Regions from separate parts of the Kyrpidia sp. genome, predicted to be linked through region 2. Evidence: predicted binding sites of a transcription regulator. Region 2 holds the regulator's gene; the other holds the start of a gene.
What was found. Region 2 encodes Rex, which represses fermentation and respiration genes when NADH is low (regulators of the CRP and FNR family bind a similar motif). Its sites were predicted from a motif close to TTGTGAAATATTTCACAA; they were not measured.

Region 1: the regulator Rex is predicted to act here: its motif matches at 3,553-3,570, upstream of K6T64_RS15805 (nitric-oxide reductase large subunit).

Annotation. Positions count from the first base shown of each region.
Region 1 covers NZ_JAILZZ010000081.1:94-6,231, forward strand. Annotated here, with positions in the region: partial or broken gene K6T64_RS15795 (IS607 family transposase) at 1-98, opposite strand, end outside; partial or broken gene K6T64_RS15800 (sigma-70 family RNA polymerase sigma factor) at 183-653, opposite strand; gene K6T64_RS15805 (nitric-oxide reductase large subunit) at 1,079-3,460, opposite strand; partial or broken gene K6T64_RS16950 (hypothetical protein) at 4,383-4,478, shown strand; gene K6T64_RS16955 (multicopper oxidase domain-containing protein) at 4,591-4,674, shown strand; gene K6T64_RS15815 (GerAB/ArcD/ProY family transporter) at 4,814-5,893, opposite strand; partial or broken gene K6T64_RS15820 (spore germination protein) at 5,925-6,138, opposite strand, start outside.
Region 2 covers NZ_JAILZZ010000001.1:69,536-82,618, forward strand. Annotated here, with positions in the region: gene K6T64_RS00370 (YkvI family membrane protein) at 1-457, opposite strand, end outside; gene K6T64_RS00375 (undecaprenyl-diphosphate phosphatase) at 606-1,370, shown strand; gene ylbJ (sporulation integral membrane protein YlbJ) at 1,418-2,674, opposite strand; gene K6T64_RS00385 (nucleotide pyrophosphohydrolase) at 2,830-3,180, shown strand; gene dapB (4-hydroxy-tetrahydrodipicolinate reductase) at 3,177-3,980, shown strand; gene K6T64_RS00395 (CCA tRNA nucleotidyltransferase) at 4,051-5,319, shown strand; gene K6T64_RS00400 (biotin--[acetyl-CoA-carboxylase] ligase) at 5,316-6,302, shown strand; gene panB (3-methyl-2-oxobutanoate hydroxymethyltransferase) at 6,550-7,368, shown strand; gene panC (pantoate--beta-alanine ligase) at 7,365-8,246, shown strand; gene panD (aspartate 1-decarboxylase) at 8,221-8,616, shown strand; gene K6T64_RS00420 (tetratricopeptide repeat protein) at 8,691-9,998, shown strand; gene K6T64_RS00425 (redox-sensing transcriptional repressor Rex) at 10,138-10,767, shown strand; gene K6T64_RS00430 (ATP-dependent DNA ligase) at 10,845-11,741, shown strand; gene ligD (non-homologous end-joining DNA ligase) at 11,787-12,665, shown strand; gene K6T64_RS00440 (beta-1,2-mannobiose phosphorylase) at 12,738-13,083, shown strand, end outside.

The DNA.
Region 1 (6,138 bases), on a different contig from region 2:
TTACGGCTCGGAGGGACATCCACCAGGATCGTGCCGGATTCGGTCTGACGGGCGGGTACAGGCAACTTGCCATCCTTCCACCAACGCCAAGCGGTCATGTAGGAGATTCCTTGTTGTCTAGCCCAATCGGAGAGTTTCATGAGACGATTGTACAACAGAAATATATGTTCGTCTATAGATGTTTATGAACTTCCAGGCTGTTGATCCCCCAACTCTTTTTGTATCTGCTTGTAGGACTGTTCGAAAATATATCGCCGAACGAAGCACTCGCGTTCAAGATCGGTCAGCGCCTGGTCCAGCACCTCGTACAGCCGTTCCTTGAGGGCCAGACGGATCAGCCTGGCCATCGCCTCATCTTCCGCCGACGGCACAGACCTCTGGGCCGTCCGGTCCGACACGGCTGTTTCCAGGCTCACGGCCTCCCGGAAAAACACGTGCTTGCCGCCGTACACTTTTCTGGCGACAAGGGTTTTCAGCCGGTTGTGCAGGAACATCTTCGCGAAGCCCTGGAACGGGCGCCCCGGCCGGTATTCTTTCACGGCGTTCCACAGTTCGATCCGCAAAACCTGAATCACTTCGTCCTCGGTATCGTTCGGGAGCCAGTATTTTGCGGCCAGCTTCTTCATGAGCGGTTGAAAGCGCGAGGCTAGTTCAGCAAATGCGTCCGGGTCTGTTTTGGCCTAACAGGCTAGCGCCGTGACACCGTCGTCCATAAAAAATCCCCCCTTCGCCTTATTGGCGGGGAGGGAGAAAAAAACGGCTTTTCGCCGTTTGAGGTGGGTTGAACCGTTCGATTATGGTCGATCATGTGAGTGTAAGGCTAATAGATTCAAGAGTTGGGATTAAGGGGAAAGCCTCCCTACCGTCGGCTTCTCCCCGCTTCCCCTGATCCTACCAACGGGTCGGTCAAGAGCTTTCACGGCATATTCTCGCCTCACTGTGGTATTCGACGATCTCTTGACCTCCCCCTCAAGGTCTCAAACTGCAAAGAGCCTTTTTAACCCTGTCCGCCCCAATAACTGCCTGGGGCTTTAAGGGAGCCCTTCTTTCTTTGGTCATACCGGGGTCAAACAGAATACTACCTGCCGGAAACGGCACCAGTCGCCGTGGGAGCCGGGGATCTGTCCCCGCGGTTGACCTCGTCCGACCCGTCCGTGCCCTGGGGCATTGCCGGATTCGCTCCGGGCACGACCGGTTTCAAGTGCAGGAATGCCCGAATCACTCCCAGTGCCAGAGGCAGAACACCGACGACAATAAAGACCGTATCCGGCACGATCCGTGCCCAGAGCAATGTGTAAACGAAGGGTTGGCGATAGAATGCCAGCTGACGGGCCGCCCAGAATCCCTGTTCCATCGTGGTTCGCAATTGCTCGACCCCGACCGGAAACAACGTCACCAACGCCATGCCGACAAGTCCAAGATTGAGTCCCCACGCTGCCCACTTGAACAATTTTTCCGGCCAAAACGCTCCCGGAACCAACCGGCGCAACGAAAACAACATGAGCGCGATGGCCAGCATCCCGTACACACCCATCATGGCGGTATGGCCATGGGTGGCCGTTAAGAACGAACCATGTTCGTAATAACTGACCACCGGCAGGTTGATCAGAAAACCGAAGACCCCTGCCCCGACCAGGTTCCAGACGGCCGTGGAAATCAAGAACCAGAAGGGCGCCTTATATGGAAAAACCCGGCCTCCGTCGCGAAGCATGCGGTACTGATCGTATGCTTCGGCAGCCAGCAGCGTCAGCGGCACCACCTCCAGGGCGGAGAAGCAAGCCCCCAGCCCCAGCCACATGGCCGGATCACCGATCCAATAATAATGGTGGCCGGTCCCGATCACGCCGCTTCCCATCAGGATCAAGATTTGAAAATACAGGGCCCGCACCGTGGAGGCCCGGGTCACCAGACCCATGGTCACCAACAGGAATCCGATGGCCACCACGGCAAACACTTCAAATACGCCTTCCACCCACAGGTGGATCACCCACCACCGCCAGTAGTCCGAGAAGGTAATGTGGGTTGTCGGATTCACCAAAAATGCGAAGATATAGAAACCAGGAATCGTCCACGCGCTGTAAAACAGCAGGTGCACGAGACCTCCCTTGTCCGTTTCCCGGCGCAGGCTATCCCGCAACCCCCGCCATACGATAAACAACCAGATGAGCAGCCCAGCGACCAGCAAAACCTGCCATACCCGTCCCATCTCTAAATAATTCCATCCCTGATTGCCGAACGTGAACCAGAACTTGCCCAGCAGCCCCTTGGCACCCAACCATTCCCCGGTAAAGCTGCCTGCCACCACGGCCACCAGAGCCCAGAACAGCACGTCCACCAGGATCCCTTGGCCTTTCGGCTCTCGACCACCGACGATCGGGGCGATGAAAAGACCCATGCCCAGCCAAGCCGTGGCGATCCAAAAGACGGCCGACTGTAAATGCCACGTTTTGGCAATATTGAAGGGAAGCCAATCAGCGATGGGCAGGCCGTAGAATCCGCTTCCCTCCACGTAATAATGAGCCATCAATCCACCCATCAGGACCTGAAAGAGAAACACCAGGCAGACAACGACAAAATATTTCCCGGTCTTTCTCTGGCTCACGGTGATCCCCTCCCTGTCCGGGCGGAGATCCGGGAACGAGGAGTCATAGGCACTCTGCATTTGCAATTTAAAATGGTTGTACACCCAGAGGATGATTGCCAGCATAAGAATGAGAAAAGCGACACTGGCCGCACTCCAGAACACGGCGTGGAATGTGTTCTCGTTCCCCGCTCCCGGCTCGTAGGGCCAGTTGTTGGTGTACGAATAGTCAAGCCCTGGACGGTTCACGGCGGAGAGCCACGCCGTCCAGAAGAAGTAGTCGGCCAAGCTGCGGATGTCCTCCGGGGACGCCTGGTTTAAACTTCCCGGCTGGAGTCCCCGGTCGGGATTGCCCAGGGTGAAAAGCTGGTTGTAATACGCTCGAACCTGATCCAAGGTCCGGCTTTGAGCCGGCGTGAGCGTCAGCGTGTCGGTTGCGGGATCGTAGCGGTTGACCCGAATCTCCGACTTCACCGCCTGGGACACCGCGGCCTGGCGGTCAGCAGTGAGCTTATCGTAAGAATTGCCGTACATCTCGTTCGCTTTCTCGTCCCTCATGGCGACAACCACCAAGTGCAGAGTCTCCGCCGTGAAATCGGGACCGAAAAAAGTGCCATTCCCCAGGATCGAACCGTAATCCATCAGGTCGTATTTTTGAAATACCTGTTGTCCATGAAGAAGATCTTGTTTCGACACCAGCGGTTGGTGATCCGTTCCGAGCATCGTGGGAATCGGTGCTTTTTCCTTATAAATCCAAAATCCTCCGGCCAACAGCACGGTGAAGCTGAGCAGGACGACGACTAATAGAATGTGTTTCCACAAGCCCGAGTCGCCGTGGTTTGACCTCCCCCGAAGAGCATCCACCTTAACCGCAGACATTGAACATCCCCCTTTCCTGCATAGCCGTATCTTGAGATGTATCGGGTCGGCCGACCGCAATCACACCGTAGCATGAAGCCCCACCCCCCCCCATGTGACAGTCGTCACATAAATGGCAGCGTTCACCAATTGTTCAAGGCTGCAGGTACACGAACGAACATATGATTCACACGGTTCGCCGGCAAAATAATCGCGAAAAAGCGTTGGGAGACGACACGATGGGCCCCGCCCCCATCCACCTCCTCGGAACTCCAAATCCGCCTTCCACTCTTTTGGCCATATTGTCAGTGAATTCGGATGACGGAACACGCGGTATCCCATTTAAGTTATCATCAACAAGCGGGTTTATGTATCCAACGTGGAACATAAAACCTCCTTGGTAGGAGGGAATCAATAAGAAAAGACTGCCAAGCAGAGTATCCCTTCACGATGAAAACCACTGTTAATTAACCCCGGCTTGGCGTTATTGCGCGTCCATATCGCGAGGCTCATACCTCCCATGATGCCCACAGTGAGCAAGGCCACCAGACTGGCGAGGGATGATAGGAGCAATTTGGTCGACATGCCGATATGATTAAATAATCCGAACACTATCCAATCCTCGCCGTCAAGACACCGTCAAGATGAGCCCCTGTTATTTCTATTTCACTTACGACGCAGTCACCGAGGCAAGAAGACTGGGATTAAAGGTTCGCTTGACTGTCGGGGAAGCATCCCGGACCTCCTGGAACACATTGAGACGGTGGCCCAAGCTGCATTGGCAGCAGGCGTGAATCGCATCAGTTTGGCGGATACGGTGGGCGTATGGGAGCCGCCAATTTGTCAGAAGTGGGTAGCCCGGGCCGTGCAGGAGTTGCGGTGACCGTTTGAAGTTCACTTACACAACGATCTGGGGCTTGCTGTCGCCAATGCCCTGTTTTCCATCGACGCCGGAGCGGTCGTGATTGACGTATCCATCATGGGAATGGGTGAGAGGGCCGGGATCGCGGATTTGATCCAGCTGTCGGTCGTCCTGCATACCTTGCATGGCGAACAGCGGTTTCCACTGCACAGGATCCCGGAATTGGGGCGAGCAGTTGGTCTTCTGACAGCGGTTCACCCCGACGCCCTGCGCCCCGTAGAGGGTCGCCATGCCTTTTATCGCGTTCACGGCGGACACCCCCGGGCAATGGATGTTCCACTGCGATATTCTCGACCACACTGTCCCCCAGTGAAGCGGCGGATGGATCGGCCCACCAAATGGCCTCTATGGGCGGTTCAATCACGTTCATCAACGTAATAAGTTACGCAGTTTATCGAAACCGGTGCCGACACCGGTGGCATACGGCGGACGGGAGCCGGGCATGAGGGGGATCATACTTTGCGGCGCTGGCGCCACCGGTGTACTACGACAGCCAAGAGAGGCACGGCAATCCCTGTGAATGTGAGGTATCCCCAACCCACATACATAACATATTCCAGAAACATTGATTCGTTCCGTATAAAAAAAATACTGCCCGCCCAGGCCAAAACCGCACCGCTCCATACAGCGGGCCGATAATGCCCTAGCCCAGTCCATTGGCTGATACCCGTTACTAAAGCATAGTGGATAAAAGAACACTGTAAAAAGATACCCACGACGACCCCCATCACGTAAAACGTATCCAATCGCTCCAGAAAATCGGCAATCCGAATCGTCCGCACCACCTCCAGGATGGGATAAAGAGAGTAAGCTGCGCTCGGGCCCAGTACCATGCAGATTGTAGGTTCCGCTACAAGCCCTGCTGACGTAATAATCAAAACCATGATTAAAAGATCTTTTCCCAACCGTTGTGGAACTGCCTCGCCCAGCTGCAGAACAAACAGCAACAGCCAAGCGTACATCCATACCACAATGCTGCCTCGCAGAATAGGCGTCCAGCCATCTGCTAAAACGGGGTGATAATGAGAAGGATCCGCATACTGCATGGAGAGTACCGATATAACCAGCGTAATACCCATCCCGATGGGCGTAATGGTCTCCCCCAATCTCCCAACTGCTTCCACACCTTGATATACTGCGTACGCAACGGGAATAAGGAACATCGCGTTCACAACATACTCCGGGGTCGAAGGCAGGACCGTGGTGGTCAGAAACAGGCCCACTTCGCGAAGAACGAAACATTCGACGACGAGCGTCATGATCAAAAACCACAAACTAGGGATCCTTCCCCACCACGGGCCGAAAGCTGTGTGACAGCCCTCAACCAGCGATTGTCCGGGAAACGTCTGTCGGAACCACGTAATCACCCCTGCCACGATTACCCCCTGAGGTATAAAAAGGAAAGGAACGATCCAAGCGTCTCGAACGGTGAATTGTCCAATGGCAAACGGCAATGTCAGAAACCCAGTACCCAGAAAGAGCCAAATGCTCAACATTACGAACTGTACGCGGGACAGTTGCTGTGTATGCATAGGCCCTCCAAGGATTTTCAATCTTTATCTTTTATGGCGGATCTTGTTCTGTCTGACCCGGCAGGGGCTTCGGTATACCCGCGCTCCTGGTCAAATCTACCGACTCCATGGTTTTTGGACGGTGGCGCATCTGCCACCACGGTGGCCTGGTAAATACATCTTTGATGTCGGGCCACATAAAGGGCGCAATCGGCGACAGGTACGGAACCCCAAAGGAACGCAGGGAAACCAGGTGAGTCCACAAG
Region 2 (13,083 bases):
TCATCAGGGGAACGATGATATCGTTCGCTTTCATGATGCCGCCGAGACCAAATAACACCGTCAAGTAGCACAGAACCGCGGTGACGATGACGCCCAGGGAAAAAGGCAGCCGAAGGCGCTCCTCAAAAAGGGCGCCGGCCCCGGCCAGCATTGCCACTGTTACGCCGAACAACATGAGCCCCATGGTCGCATCCACCACCGGGGCGATTCGGGGGCCGAGGAGATGAAGGGTCAAGCTTCGGGAGGAACGGCCGTCCAGGGCGGCCCCAAGGAGTAGAATCCGGCTGCCCACGACGCCGAACAGGACCATTGCCAATGCGATGGCTGCGTAAGACGCCTTCCCAAAACGAGTAAAAAATGCAAGGATTTCTTGTCCCGAAGCAAATCCGGCACCTACGATGGTGCCCATAAAGGTAAACCCCACACTCAGGGCCATTCGCCATTGTGTTCTGTTCATGGGACAGCTCCTTCGATGGTAAGTCCGCACGTCCGTCTGGACAACGCCCTACTTCACTTTATGGGCCGAGCTCGGTTGGCATGACCGGGCATAAGCGGGTTGCCTGTCCCAATATGTTTGTAGAGAGGGAGGGATGAGAGTGACTGGCATGGAGGCCGTGATTCTCGGGGCGATTCAGGGTTTGACCGAATTTCTGCCGATCAGCAGTTCCGGACATCTGGTGCTGGCTCATCGGGTCCTCGGTGTGGAGGAGGACAACCTGACCTTCGACATCTGGCTTCACGTGGGAACTCTGCTCGCGGTGCTGATCGCGTACCGGAAGGATTTACAAAGCTTATTGGCACATCCGACGTCCCTGGTGTGGAAATGGTTGATCATTGGAACGATTCCCACCGGAGTATTGGGGTACCTGCTCCACGATCCCGTGGAAAGCCTCTTTCAAAGCGGGTCTTCCCTGCCCTGGGAATTTGCTATCACGGGCATTGTGTTGTACTTGGCGGAATCTTTGCCCCGGGGCAACAAGCGGATCGAAAACCTGCGAACTTCGGACGCCCTGTGGGTGGGGGTGTGCCAGGGGCTTGCCGTCATGCCGGCCTTGTCCAGATCCGGGCTGACCTTGGCCGGAGCCCTTTGGCGGGGAATGGATCGGACTGAGGCGGCAAAATACTCCTTTTTGTTATCTGTTCCCGCCATTGCCGGGGCGGCTCTCCAGCAGTGGGTGAGCAGTTCGGCGGGGGGGCACGCGCCCGGCTTGCCGGAGGTGCTGGGGGCAGGAACAGCCGCCATCGCGGGATACCTGGCGATTTTCTGGATGCTTAAAATTCTCGCCACCCGATCGCTTAAACCCTTTGCCTGGTATGTGTGGATTCTCGGGGCGGTGGTCCTCGCTCTGCAGTGGAACGGCCGCTTGTGACAAAAAAAGCTGCGGGTTGGCACGGCCATCCCCGCGGCTTTTTATTTTTATTTGATACGCGCAGTCCAGAGAACGACCCGAATCCGCCGAAGCAAATCGATCAACAAGGAGAGGGCGATGGCGGCCGCAATCAGGAGAACCCAGAGGGCGATAGATTCCAATGACAACTGGAGGGTGTCCCTGGCACTGCCGGAAGTGCGGAGGAAGGCGGGAAGTACGGGGTTCGATTCCGCGGCGGCGGTTCGGCCGACGCCCATCTGCCAGAACACCGCTGTGAACAAAGCGGCCAAACCGGCGTGGAGTCCCCGGGCGGCAAAATACGGCCCGATGCGGATATCCGTACCTGTGACTACGCTGGCGACCTGGGCGTGAACCGAAAAGCCGCTCCAGGCAATAATGGCGCTGGCCATCACCAGTTGGTCGATGAGCGGCGCTTTGGCAGCCGCCACCTGAGCCGTTCCGATATCGATTTCGAACAGTCCGCTCAACGCCGGGCCCACGAGACCCGGGTCGATACCGAGCAAGGCGAGAAGACCTCGAATGGGCAAAGCCAGAATTGCCGTCAGCTGAGCTAGTTTCATCACTTCCAAAAGAACGGAGAAGAAAATAATGAATCCGCAAATCATCAGCAGGGTGCGTATGGAGTCATTCACCGCGTCGCCGAGCAACTGTCCCAACGGTCGGCCGTCTTCTTTGCGGGCGCGCATCAGTTCCTGAAATGCCCGTCGAAACAATTTGCCCTTGGCGGGTTCGATTTGCCGCGGTCCGAGACGCTCCTCCCGCAATCCGTAGAATTTAAAGGATACGCCCACCAGAAAAGAGGCGACGTAATGAGCCAAGGCGATGAGGACGCCGACGGCGGGTTTGTGGAACATGCCGACGGCTACGGCGCCGAACATAAACAGGGGATCCGCCGTGTTGGTGAAGGCGAGGAGGCGCTCCCCTTCGACTCGGCTGCACATGCCGGTCTTCCGAAATTTTGCGGTAATGACCGCGTCCATCGGATAACCTGCGGCCAACCCCATGGAGAGGGCGAAGGCTCCCACCCCTGGAACGCTGAACAGCGGTCGCATGAGGGGTTCAAGAAGCACCCCTAGGGCGTGGACGACGCCAAGGCCCAACATGACTTCGGACAGGATGAAAAATGGGAGAAGGGAGGGGAAGACAACGTCCCAGAAAATTTTCATGCCATGTACACCGGCGTTGAATCCCTGTTCCGGGTACACGACAAGGGCCAGGGTTAAAGCGATCACCACGATGGCCAGGATGATCGTTAGGGTTCGATTGGGAGACCATTTACCCATACGCGCAACTCACTCCTTCGACCGGCGTCCTCAACCATCATTCATATGAGGCCGTTGTCCGAATATGAGCCGGGCCCTGGGCAAAGGGAGAGAGCCTGTGGTACCCTCGAGGGAGACAAGCTTATCGATGGAAGGAGCGAGGCGGCTTGGCCGGGATGACCCTGCGGGAGATGCAGGAGGATGTGGATCGGTACATATCGCAGTATCAAGAAGGGTATTTTCATCCGATGACTTTAGTGGTTCGGTTGGCGGAAGAGTTAGGGGAGTTGGCCCGGGAGGTCAATCACCGGTTTGGGCAAAAGCCCAAAAAACCCGGGGAGGCCGATGGCAGTGTGGCTTTGGAGCTCGGGGATATCTTGTTTGTCGTGACCTGTTTGGCGAATTCGCTTCAGATCGATCTGGAGGAAGTCCACAGAGCGGTGATGGAAAAATTTCGGACCCGGGACAAAGATCGGTGGACCCCTGTGGATCGGGGGACGGCGGAATCGGAGGGGATGGCGCAATGACCGAAGGAGAGATTCGGGTGGTGGTATCCGGGGCTACGGGAAAAATGGGGCGGGAAGTGATCCGCACGATGGTGGCTGAGACCGGCTTGCGTTTGGTGGGAGCGGTGGCCTCCCGGGCCCGGGAGGACGCCGGGGTGGCGGCGGGTATGGAACCCCTGGGGATCCCGGTGTCGGCGAATCTACGCGAGACGCTCGTGAGCGCGGAACCGGACGTGCTGGTGGATTTTACAACTCCCGATGCGGTGGAGCGTCACGTTCAGGAGGCTTTGGAACTCGGGGTTCGTCCCGTGGTGGGGACGAGTGGCGTCACCCGGGAGCAGGTGCAGCGCTGGGATGGGTTGTGCCGAGAGAGGGGCGTGGGGGGCATTGTCGCGCCGAACTTTGCCGTGGGCGCGGTGTTGATGATGCGGTTTGTCCGGGAGGCGGCCCGGTATCTTCACCACGTAGAGATTATAGAAATGCACCACGACGGGAAGTTAGATGCCCCGTCGGGCACGGCGGTGAAGACGGCGGAGGAGCTGGTGGAAGCCGGGCTCGATTTGTCGTCCGGCAGGCCGGATGAGCGGGAGCTTTTCCCCGGTGCCCGGGGGGCGGCCATCGGGGGGGTGAGGGTCCATTCGGTGCGTTTACCGGGGCTCGTGGCGCACCAGGAGGTGATCCTCGGAGGGCCGGGGCAGATCTTGACGGTGCGGCACGATTCCTTGGATCGGGTCTCCTTTATGCCCGGGGTGGTACTGGCGGTGCGGGGTGTGATGGGTTATGTAGGAATGATGTATGGGCTGGAACAATTGCTCGGCTGAAGAAAAGCTGGGAGGCGGCCAGGGATCTGGGGAAAGCCTCGGCGAGGCCGGGATCCGGGGAGGAAAGGACATGCAGTCCGTGGCGGGGATCCGGGTATGGCGGGCGGCGGAGGAGGTGATCGCCGCCTTGACCGACGCTGGATGGGAAGCGGTTTACGTCGGGGGCGGAGTGCGGGATCTTTTGCTCGGACGGGGGGCCAAGGATGTGGACATCGCCACAGCCGCTCCGCCCGAGGCTGTCATGAAGGTTTTCCCGGAAGCGGTTCCGACGGGTTTGGCTTTTGGGACAGTGACCATTCCCCGACAGGGCATTGGCGTAGAAGTGACGACCTACCGCCGGGAAGGCGGGTATCGGGATCGGCGACGGCCGTCCCAGGTGGAGTATACACCAAAACTTGAAGAGGATTTGGGTCGCCGGGATTTCACGATTAACGCCATGGCGATGAGTCGGGGGTTTCGCCTGATCGATCCCTTTGGCGGCCTCGAAGATCTATTGGCCGGACAGATCCGTGCGGTGGGAGATCCTGCCCAGCGTTTTGCCGAAGACGCCCTTCGCATGGTCCGGGCCCTGCGGTTGGCGGCAGAGTTGTCTTTCGATCTCGATCCTTCGGTGGTTTTGGCCCTGAACAAACAGGTGAAGGACGTTCGCTATGTCGCGGTGGAACGGGTGCTGGGGGAGTGGCGGCGCCTGGTGGTGGGTGACGTGGACAAGGTGGCCAGGGAGTTGGCGGCGTGCGGCTTTCTGGAGTGGTGGACGGGAATGCCGGTGGGTCGGGATCGGGGTCTCCAGGTCGCGGCGGCGTGGGGTCGGGCGTGCCGCCGACTCCCCCGGGATTCGGCCCTTCGGACGGGGGTGCTGCTGTGGATGTTGGGCTGCACCCGGCAACATGCGGCCGCGATGACAAAGGCTTGGAGAGCGAGCCGCCTGTTTCAACGGGATGTGATCACGTGGTGGGAAGCGTGCCATTTTGATCCCCTTCGGGCGGAGCCCGGGGATTGGGCCCGGTGGCTGTACCACCTCGGGCGGGAGCGAGCGGAGATGGGATTGCGGGTGGTGCAGGCGGTTCGGGGATACGGGGAAGAAGAAGAGATGGCGAGCCGGGAGGCGTTTCGCCGGGCTGTAGAGGCGCAGCCCCTTTGGGACCGCCGGGATTTCGCAACGGAATTCGAGACATTGTGCCGAGCGGCTCACATCCCCCCTGGTCCGCTGTGGGGGGAGGCCGAGCGGGCTTTGCGAGAAGCTCTGTTGAACGGTCAGGTGGCGAATGACCCCCGGGCCCTCGGGGAGTACCTCGCACATTGGGTCCGGGGGCGCCGGAAGATGGAGGGTGGGCAGTGACGGAGATTCGCGGGGAGATTTTGCAGGCATTACGCCAGGCCGGGGACCGCTTTGTTTCCGGCGAAGAGCTTGGCCAGCGATTCGGCATCTCTCGCACCGCAGTCTGGAAACACATTCAGGCGCTACAGGGAGTCGGATACCCGATCGAGGCGGTTCGCAACCGGGGCTACAGATTGCGGGAAGAAGGAGAGGAGCTCCGGCCGGAGGCGATTCAGGCGGGGTTGGCGACGAACGTTTTCGGGCGGCACATGACGGTCTTGGAAACGGTGGATTCCACCAACCGCTACGCTTTCGCCGAGGCGGAGGGCGGGGCCCCGGAAGGCTATACGGTGCTGGCCGAGCGGCAAACGGCCGGGAGGGGCCGACGAGGACGTCCATGGTTTTCTCCCCCAGGCCATGGCATCTGGATGTCCGTCGTTCTGAGGCCGACTTTTCCAGTTTTTCGAGCCCCTCAGTTGACCTTGATGGCAGCGGTGTCCGTCGCCGAAGTGATTCGGGAAAGGGCGGGGGTATCCGTGGGAATCAAATGGCCCAATGATCTTCTTTTGCCGGACGGGAGGAAGGTGTGCGGAATCCTGAGCGAAATGAGCGCCGAAGCCGAGGAGATCCGGTTTATCGTACTCGGCATTGGAGTAAACGTCTTCGGCCGGGTGGAAGATTTTCCACCAGAACTGCGAGGGGTAGCCGGGTCCCTCGCAGAGCCTGGCAGCCCGATCTCCCGGACGGCGCTCATCCAAGGACTTCTGGGGCGGCTGGAGACGGATTATCGGATTTACCAAAATGAAGGTTTTCGTGCTTTTCGCGAAAGATGGGAGAGGCTGAACGTTTCCCTCGGCCGGAGAATCGCCGTGCAGACACAGTCCGGGCAAAAAATTGGCTGGGCCCGGCGCATTGACGATGACGGGGCGTTGTGGGTGGAGACCGATGAAGGGAACCTGGAGAAGATCATCAGCGCAGAAGTGATTTTTGATCCCGGATCGTAGGAGCATATAGATTTCCTCGTTGTAAACCGGTATACTGGGTGTGGAAAGGCGGCACCCCAAAGGGCTGTACTTTCCCGGTGCAATGGCGTGTTCTGAATAATCTGCTCTGAGCCGTGAGACGGACCGAGACAGATGAAAGTGTCAAAGGCATTCCCGATCCACGACCTTTCGCGCCCTCGGCCGAAAGGTTTTTTTATGGAGGTGTTCCGGGGGATCCGTCGGCGGCCGGAGGTGAGGAGGAACAGGTATGGAAGGTTTGGCCATGGCATTTCGCAAACGCAAAGGCGGTGTTCCCCTGGTGATGGTGACAGCTTATGACTACCCGACAGCCCGGGTGGCGGAGGAGGCCGGTGTCGATGCCGTCCTGGTGGGCGATTCTCTCGGCATGACAGTGCTGGGGTATACGTCCACCATTCCGGTGACAATGGACGATATGGTTCACCACGCCCGGGCGGTGAGGCGGGGGCTGCAAAATACGCTTTTGGTGGTGGACATGCCTTTTTTGGCCCACCGGCTGAGCCTGGAAGAGACGCTGCGCAATGCCGGGCGCCTGCTGCAGGAAGGTGGGGCAGACGCGGTGAAGCTCGAGGGCGGACGTGAAGTGACGGACCGGGTGGCCGCCCTGACCGAGGCGGGCATTCCCGTCATGGGCCATATTGGACTGACTCCCCAATCGGTGCAGCAGCTAGGTGGGTATAAAGTGCAGGGCAGGGAGCCGGCGGCCGCGGAAAAGCTGCTCGAGGATGGCCGGCGTCTGGAGGAGGCGGGATGCTTTTCGTTAGTGGTGGAAGGCGTCCCCGAGGGACTCGGGGCTAAAATTAGCCGGGCCCTCTCCATACCGGTGATCGGGATCGGAGCGGGGGCGTACTGCGACGGACAGGTATTGGTGATTCATGATCTGTTGGGGTGGTCCTACGGGCCGAAACCGAAGTTTGTGAAGCGCTACGCTCATTTTGCCGAAGCGGCAGTGGGGGCTGTGCGTCAGTATGCGACAGAAGTTCGGGAAAGGCAGTTTCCGGATCCCGCCCACGTCTACGATCCCGAAAGCGGGGCGACGGTCAGGTGAAGGTGGCGGAGTCTGTTTCAGAAGTGAGGACCTGGGTGAATCAGCGGCGGGGCGAAGGGAGAACCATTGGGCTGGTGCCCACCATGGGATTTCTGCACGATGGCCACTTGTCCCTGGTGAAACGGGCGAAGGCGGCCGGCCACGCGGTGGTGATGAGCATATTTGTCAACCCGCTGCAGTTCGGACCCGGGGAAGATTATGATCGCTACCCAAGGGACATGGCCCGGGACCGGGCGCTGGCTGAGGGGACCGGGGTGGATCTTTTATTCACACCTTCCGTGGAGGAAATGTACCCCCGCGCTTTGCAGGTGACCCTTCGGGTGGGGGATTTGGCCAACCGATTGTGCGGACTGTCGCGCCCTGGGCACTTTGACGGCGTGGCGACCGTAGTTGCGAAATTGTTTCACATTGTTGAGCCGGACGAAGCCTTTTTCGGGGAAAAGGATTATCAGCAACTGAGGATCATCCAGACCATGGTGGAGGATTTGAATCTGCCGGTCAAGGTCATCGGTTGTCCCACGGTCCGGGAAGCCGACGGCTTGGCCATGAGTTCGCGCAACCGGTATTTGAGCCCGGAGGAGCGTCGGAGGGCGGCCGTTTTATCCAGGGCTTTGTTCGATGCCGCCCGTCGTTGCCGGGAAGGGACGACCCGGGCTGCTGAACTGGTGCAATCCGTGACGCAGCAATTGTCGTCGGCTGGGCTGGAAGTGGAGTACGTCTCCGCGGTGCGCGAGGAAGATCTCGGGCAGGTGGATCAGATCGATGAACCATGTCGGCTCCTGGCGGCGGTCCGGGTAGGTGACACCCGCCTGATCGACAATGTGGCTTTGGAGGCCGGGAAGGGGATGAAGCATGTTGCGGCATATGTTGATCGGTAAACTTCACCGAGCCCGGGTGACCGAAGCGAATTTGAACTATGTGGGGAGCATCACCATCGATGAGGATTTAATGGACGCGGCGGGAATCCTTCCGGGAGAGAGGGTCCAAGTGGTCAACAACCACAACGGAGCCCGTTTGGAGACTTATGTCATTCCAGGTCCCCGAGGCCAGGGAGATATCTGCCTGAACGGTGCCGCCGCTAGGTGGGCCCAACCCGGGGATGTGGTGATTATCATGGCGTACGGATGGATGGACGAACAAGAGGCAGTTCGGCACCGGCCGAAGGTTGTCGTTTTGGACGAGGAGAACCGGGTGTTGGGGCGGATCGCCGAAGAGGCGGGCGGGGAAATACCGGTGAAGTTTGGATAAGGACTCGGATAAATTCCTCCCCCCGGGCGACACTAAGGTTTACGGAACCATGGTCACCCGGGGGAGGGTTTGTGATGTCCGAGTCTTTTTCGGAACTCTTTGATGAATTAGGGCGCATCGAACAACGTTTGTCCGATGAGGGGCCGGGTCCAGAGTTGGTCGAGGAACTCGGGGCTCTCCGGGCCCAGGCGGACGAGTGGATGGAAAACTGGCTCGTTTTGGAAGATCGGATTGCCGAGCTCTGCGAACGGTTTGGTCTCGATCTGGATCTCGATGCGAGCCCGATCAACCACGAGAACGCCCCTTCGAATGTGGCACCGGAGACAGGACCCATTTCACCCGCACCGTACCCCCCTAAGCCGGAGGGGAGCGACGGGATTTCCATGGTTTGGCACATCCCACCTCACTTGGACAGCGAGGCTCTCGTGCGCACTTTCCGCAAAGGAATCGGGTTTTTTGATCTATGGATGTACCAGGAGGCTGCGGAAGAACTGGAGAAAGTGCTCAAGCAGACCGGGGATTTTCCCGTGGCGCGACTGTACCTCGCCCTCGCCTACATCGCTCGGGGGAGGGGTCGCGAAGCAGAGCCTCACTTGCAAATCCTGCTCTCCACAGAACAAAGTCCCTGGATCCTAACGAGCGTCCGTCACGCCCGAGCTCATGTGTATGCCGAGCAAGGGCGGTGGCGGGAAGCGGCCGAGGATCTGGTTCTGGCGGTGGAAGGAGGCCGGGGAGTCCCGATCCTTCATTACAATCTGGCTGTGGCCTTGATTCGCGTGGGCGATTGGGAGAGGGCCATTGAGGAACTGATCAATGTGTTGGAAGTGGATTCCCGAGACGAAGAGGCGTGGTTGGTGGGAATCGCCGTTCTAAAACGGTTGGGGAGATTCCGCTTAGCGATCTCCTGGGCTCTTCACGGATATCGGTTGTTGCCGGATTCCTGGAGAATTGGAAAAGAGTTGGCGATCCTGTTGGACTACTTTGGTCGCTTGGAAGAAGCTGCCCGCATATGGAAGCGTTTGTTGCGGCTTCAACCCCGGGATCCGGATTTGTGGAGCGGTTGGGGGTGGACCCGCTGGCGCCAAGGGGACCGACTCAGCGCCCGGGGGGCTTGGAAAAAAGCTGCCTCCCTGGACGGAAAAGCGGGTCAGGTTTTGCTGTACTTGGGCTGGGCTGCCCTGGAAGTCGGGGACCGGATCGGAGCCTGGCGATACCTGGAACGAGCGGAACAAGATGAGACGGTGAAAAATGCGGCCCATGCTGCGATGGGGTGGATCGCAAAGGCCAAAGGCCAGGGGGCGGGTTCTCTGAGTTGTCGGAACGAGCCGGCGGAAGTCGGCCCACAGGAGCTGGACAGTAAACCCAGTGGACACGGGTATTAACAGAATATATATTATGTAAACCAAACCGATTCGAACGGCGGTGGGGCTTTACCCCCACCGGTTCAATCTGCTCATTCCAGATCTCGGAGCTTGTGATACAATAAAGCACAAAACTGCTCAATATATCGGAGGGAAAGACGTGTTGCAAGGGAAGACTCCGGTTGTATCCCAAGCAGTCGTCAGGAGATTGCCAATTTATTTGCGTTATTTGCAACAATTGCAGGCTCGTGAAGTGGATACGGTGTCTTCCCAGGAAATGGGCCGGGACCTCGATATCAATCCCGCTCAGATCCGCAAAGATCTCGCATATTTCGGCGAGTTTGGACGGAAGGGCATCGGTTATCACGTTCCTTATTTGATTGAAAAGATTCGCCAGATCCTAAAATTGGATCGCAACCTCCCGGTGGCTTTGGTGGGCGCCGGACATCTTGGAATTGCTTTGAGTAATTATAGCCGACTCCGGCGGAGTGAGCTTGCTATTGCTGCGATTTTTGACAAAGACCCCCGCAAGATCGGCCTGGCGGTGGCGGGGTTGACCGTTCAGGGGATGGACGATTTTGAAACCCGGGTTCGAGAGCAAGGGATTCGGATCGGGATCGTGGCGGTTCCTGCGCCGGAAGCCCAGGCTGTGGCAAACCGCATGGTGGAGGCCGGTATTGTGGGCATTCTGAATTTTGCACCCGCAACATTGCGCACTCCTCCCACGGTACATGTGCGCTATTCAGACGTGACCAGTGAGCTTCAAGCTCTCGCATATTATGTTCGTTGAGCCATATGTTTCTGGGCATGGCTGGGTGCCTGTCGGCGAGACTAAAAGCAAGGAATCGCCGACGAGGTGAGGGGCGGGTGGCCTGGATCAAGCCGATGGAACCGGTTCGCCGGACGCGGGTGGAGGAGAAAGGATACTGGGCACAAGTGAAGTTCGATGGGGTTCGTCTCATGGCCGCCAGCCGAGAGGGCCGGGTCATCCTCTATAACCGCAAGGGGTGCGATCGAACCGCCCATTATCCGGAACTACAAAGCATGAAAGAGATTGCACAGGAGTTTTACCTCGATGGAGAATTGATCGCCCCGGACGGTTCGGGTCGGCCGGATTTTCCGACTTTGATCCGCCGGGACCTGGCGGATCCCCAGCGGGCGGCTGGTTTGGCGCCGGTGATTCCGATTCAGTACATCCCTTTTGATGTCCTGGGATGGGAAGGTCAATGGCTGTTGGACCGACCCATTGAAGAGAGGTTCGAATATTTAAGAAATATTCCCGCGTCACCATGGGTGGTTCCGGCTCAGGCGTGGCTGAACGGGGCGGAGCTTCTGTGGGCCGAGGTGAAGCAAAGGGAATTGGAAGGCATCGTCGTGAAACGAGAGGGCAGTCCGTATGTGCCCGGCCGGGCATCCCCTTTGTGGCAAAAGGTGAAACATCGGCGAACCCTGCGGGTTTGGGTAGGGGGAGTGGTGATCCGCGAGGGACAGGTGCGCAGTCTTTGTATCGGACGCAAAGACGAGCAAGGCCGGTTGTATTACATCGGCAACGTAGGCTCCGGGCTGGGGGCCTTGGACGCCGATGTGGTGATCCAAGGATCCCGGCATCTGTGGCGCAAAGATTCCCCTTTTGTGAACCAAAAGGATCTTCCAGGGGTTATTTTTTGGGAGCCGGAGCTTCAGGCGGACGTCGAGTATGCAGAATGGACCCCGGAAGGGCGGCTGCGTCAACCCTCCTTAAAAGGGTTTGTGTCAGGCCACTGACTCAAGGGGATCTGTACAGATGTTGAGAAGGTGTGGTGGACGGGCGTGAAAAAGGTTCTGCCTCAAAACCTGGGCAAGGTTCTGTGGCCCGGTGGGTTCACCAAAGGGGACCTTCTCGAATATTTGGCGACCGTGGCAACTGTTATGATCCCGCACCTCAAGGATCGGCCGGTCACGGTCATTCGCTACCCGGATGGAATTGAAGAAGAAGGTTTTTTTCAGAAACATCCTCCCCCCGGAACACCGGACTGGGTGACGCGGGTAACGATAGGGGAAGGGGAGGCCATCGTTATCGACCGCCTGGAAACGTTGCTATGGCTGGGGCAGCTCGGTGCGATCGAATACCACGTGACCTTTAGCCGGTTCCCCGCCGTAGACCGGCCGACTTATTTGGTGTTTGATTTGGACCCGAGTGTGGAAGGATTTGCCACCGTCTGCCGGGTGGCCTTGATGATCCGGGATGTTCTAACCCGGCTCGGGCTCCCATCATACCCCAAGACCTCCGGAGCCACGGGAATTCAAGTATACGTTCCCATCCACGGGTCCGTCACTTTTGAGCAAACGCGGCCACTGATGAGAACCATTGCCAAGTACTGCGAACACCGTGCCCCAGAGTTGATCACGACAGAACGTCGGGTGAGAGCACGGGGGAATCGAGTGTATATCGACTATCTTCAACACGCGCCGAACAAGACATTGATCGCTCCGTATTCCCCCCGGGCCGTACCGACTGCGGCAGTTTCCGCCCCTCTTCAGTGGGAAGAGGTAGAACGAGGGATGGCACCCGAAAACTGGACAATCGCGACCATGGCCAAACGGCTAAAAAAAATGGGAGATTTATTCGCCCCGGTTCTCGATCCTGGAGTGGATATTCGGCCGTTGCTCCAACATTTAGACGAGTTATCATCAAAAAGAAGTCCTTGACAAACCTCGTCACTCCTGCATACAAATGATAGGTGAAACAGAGATGGGAGTGGAAGCTGAGGGGCGATGGCGATGAAACTCGAACGCCTGACCAAAGAACCGGTGCTCAAACCGAATCCCCATCATGACTGGGAACGGTCGGCGGTATTTAACTGCGCGGTGGTGGTGGACCGAGGGCTGATTCATCTCATTTATCGCGCCACAGACCTGCCCTGTCATCAAAAATATGGGGATTACGTTTCTCGTCTCGGTTATGCGGTCAGCCGGGATGGACTGGCATTTTGGCGGTTCGACCGACCTCTTTTGGATCCTCAAGAGGGGCAAGAGCAGCGCGGGCTGGAAGATCCGAGGATCGTCAAGCTCGATGATCGATTTTACATGATGTACACCGGGTATGGCGGGCGTTTTCCAGGGGATT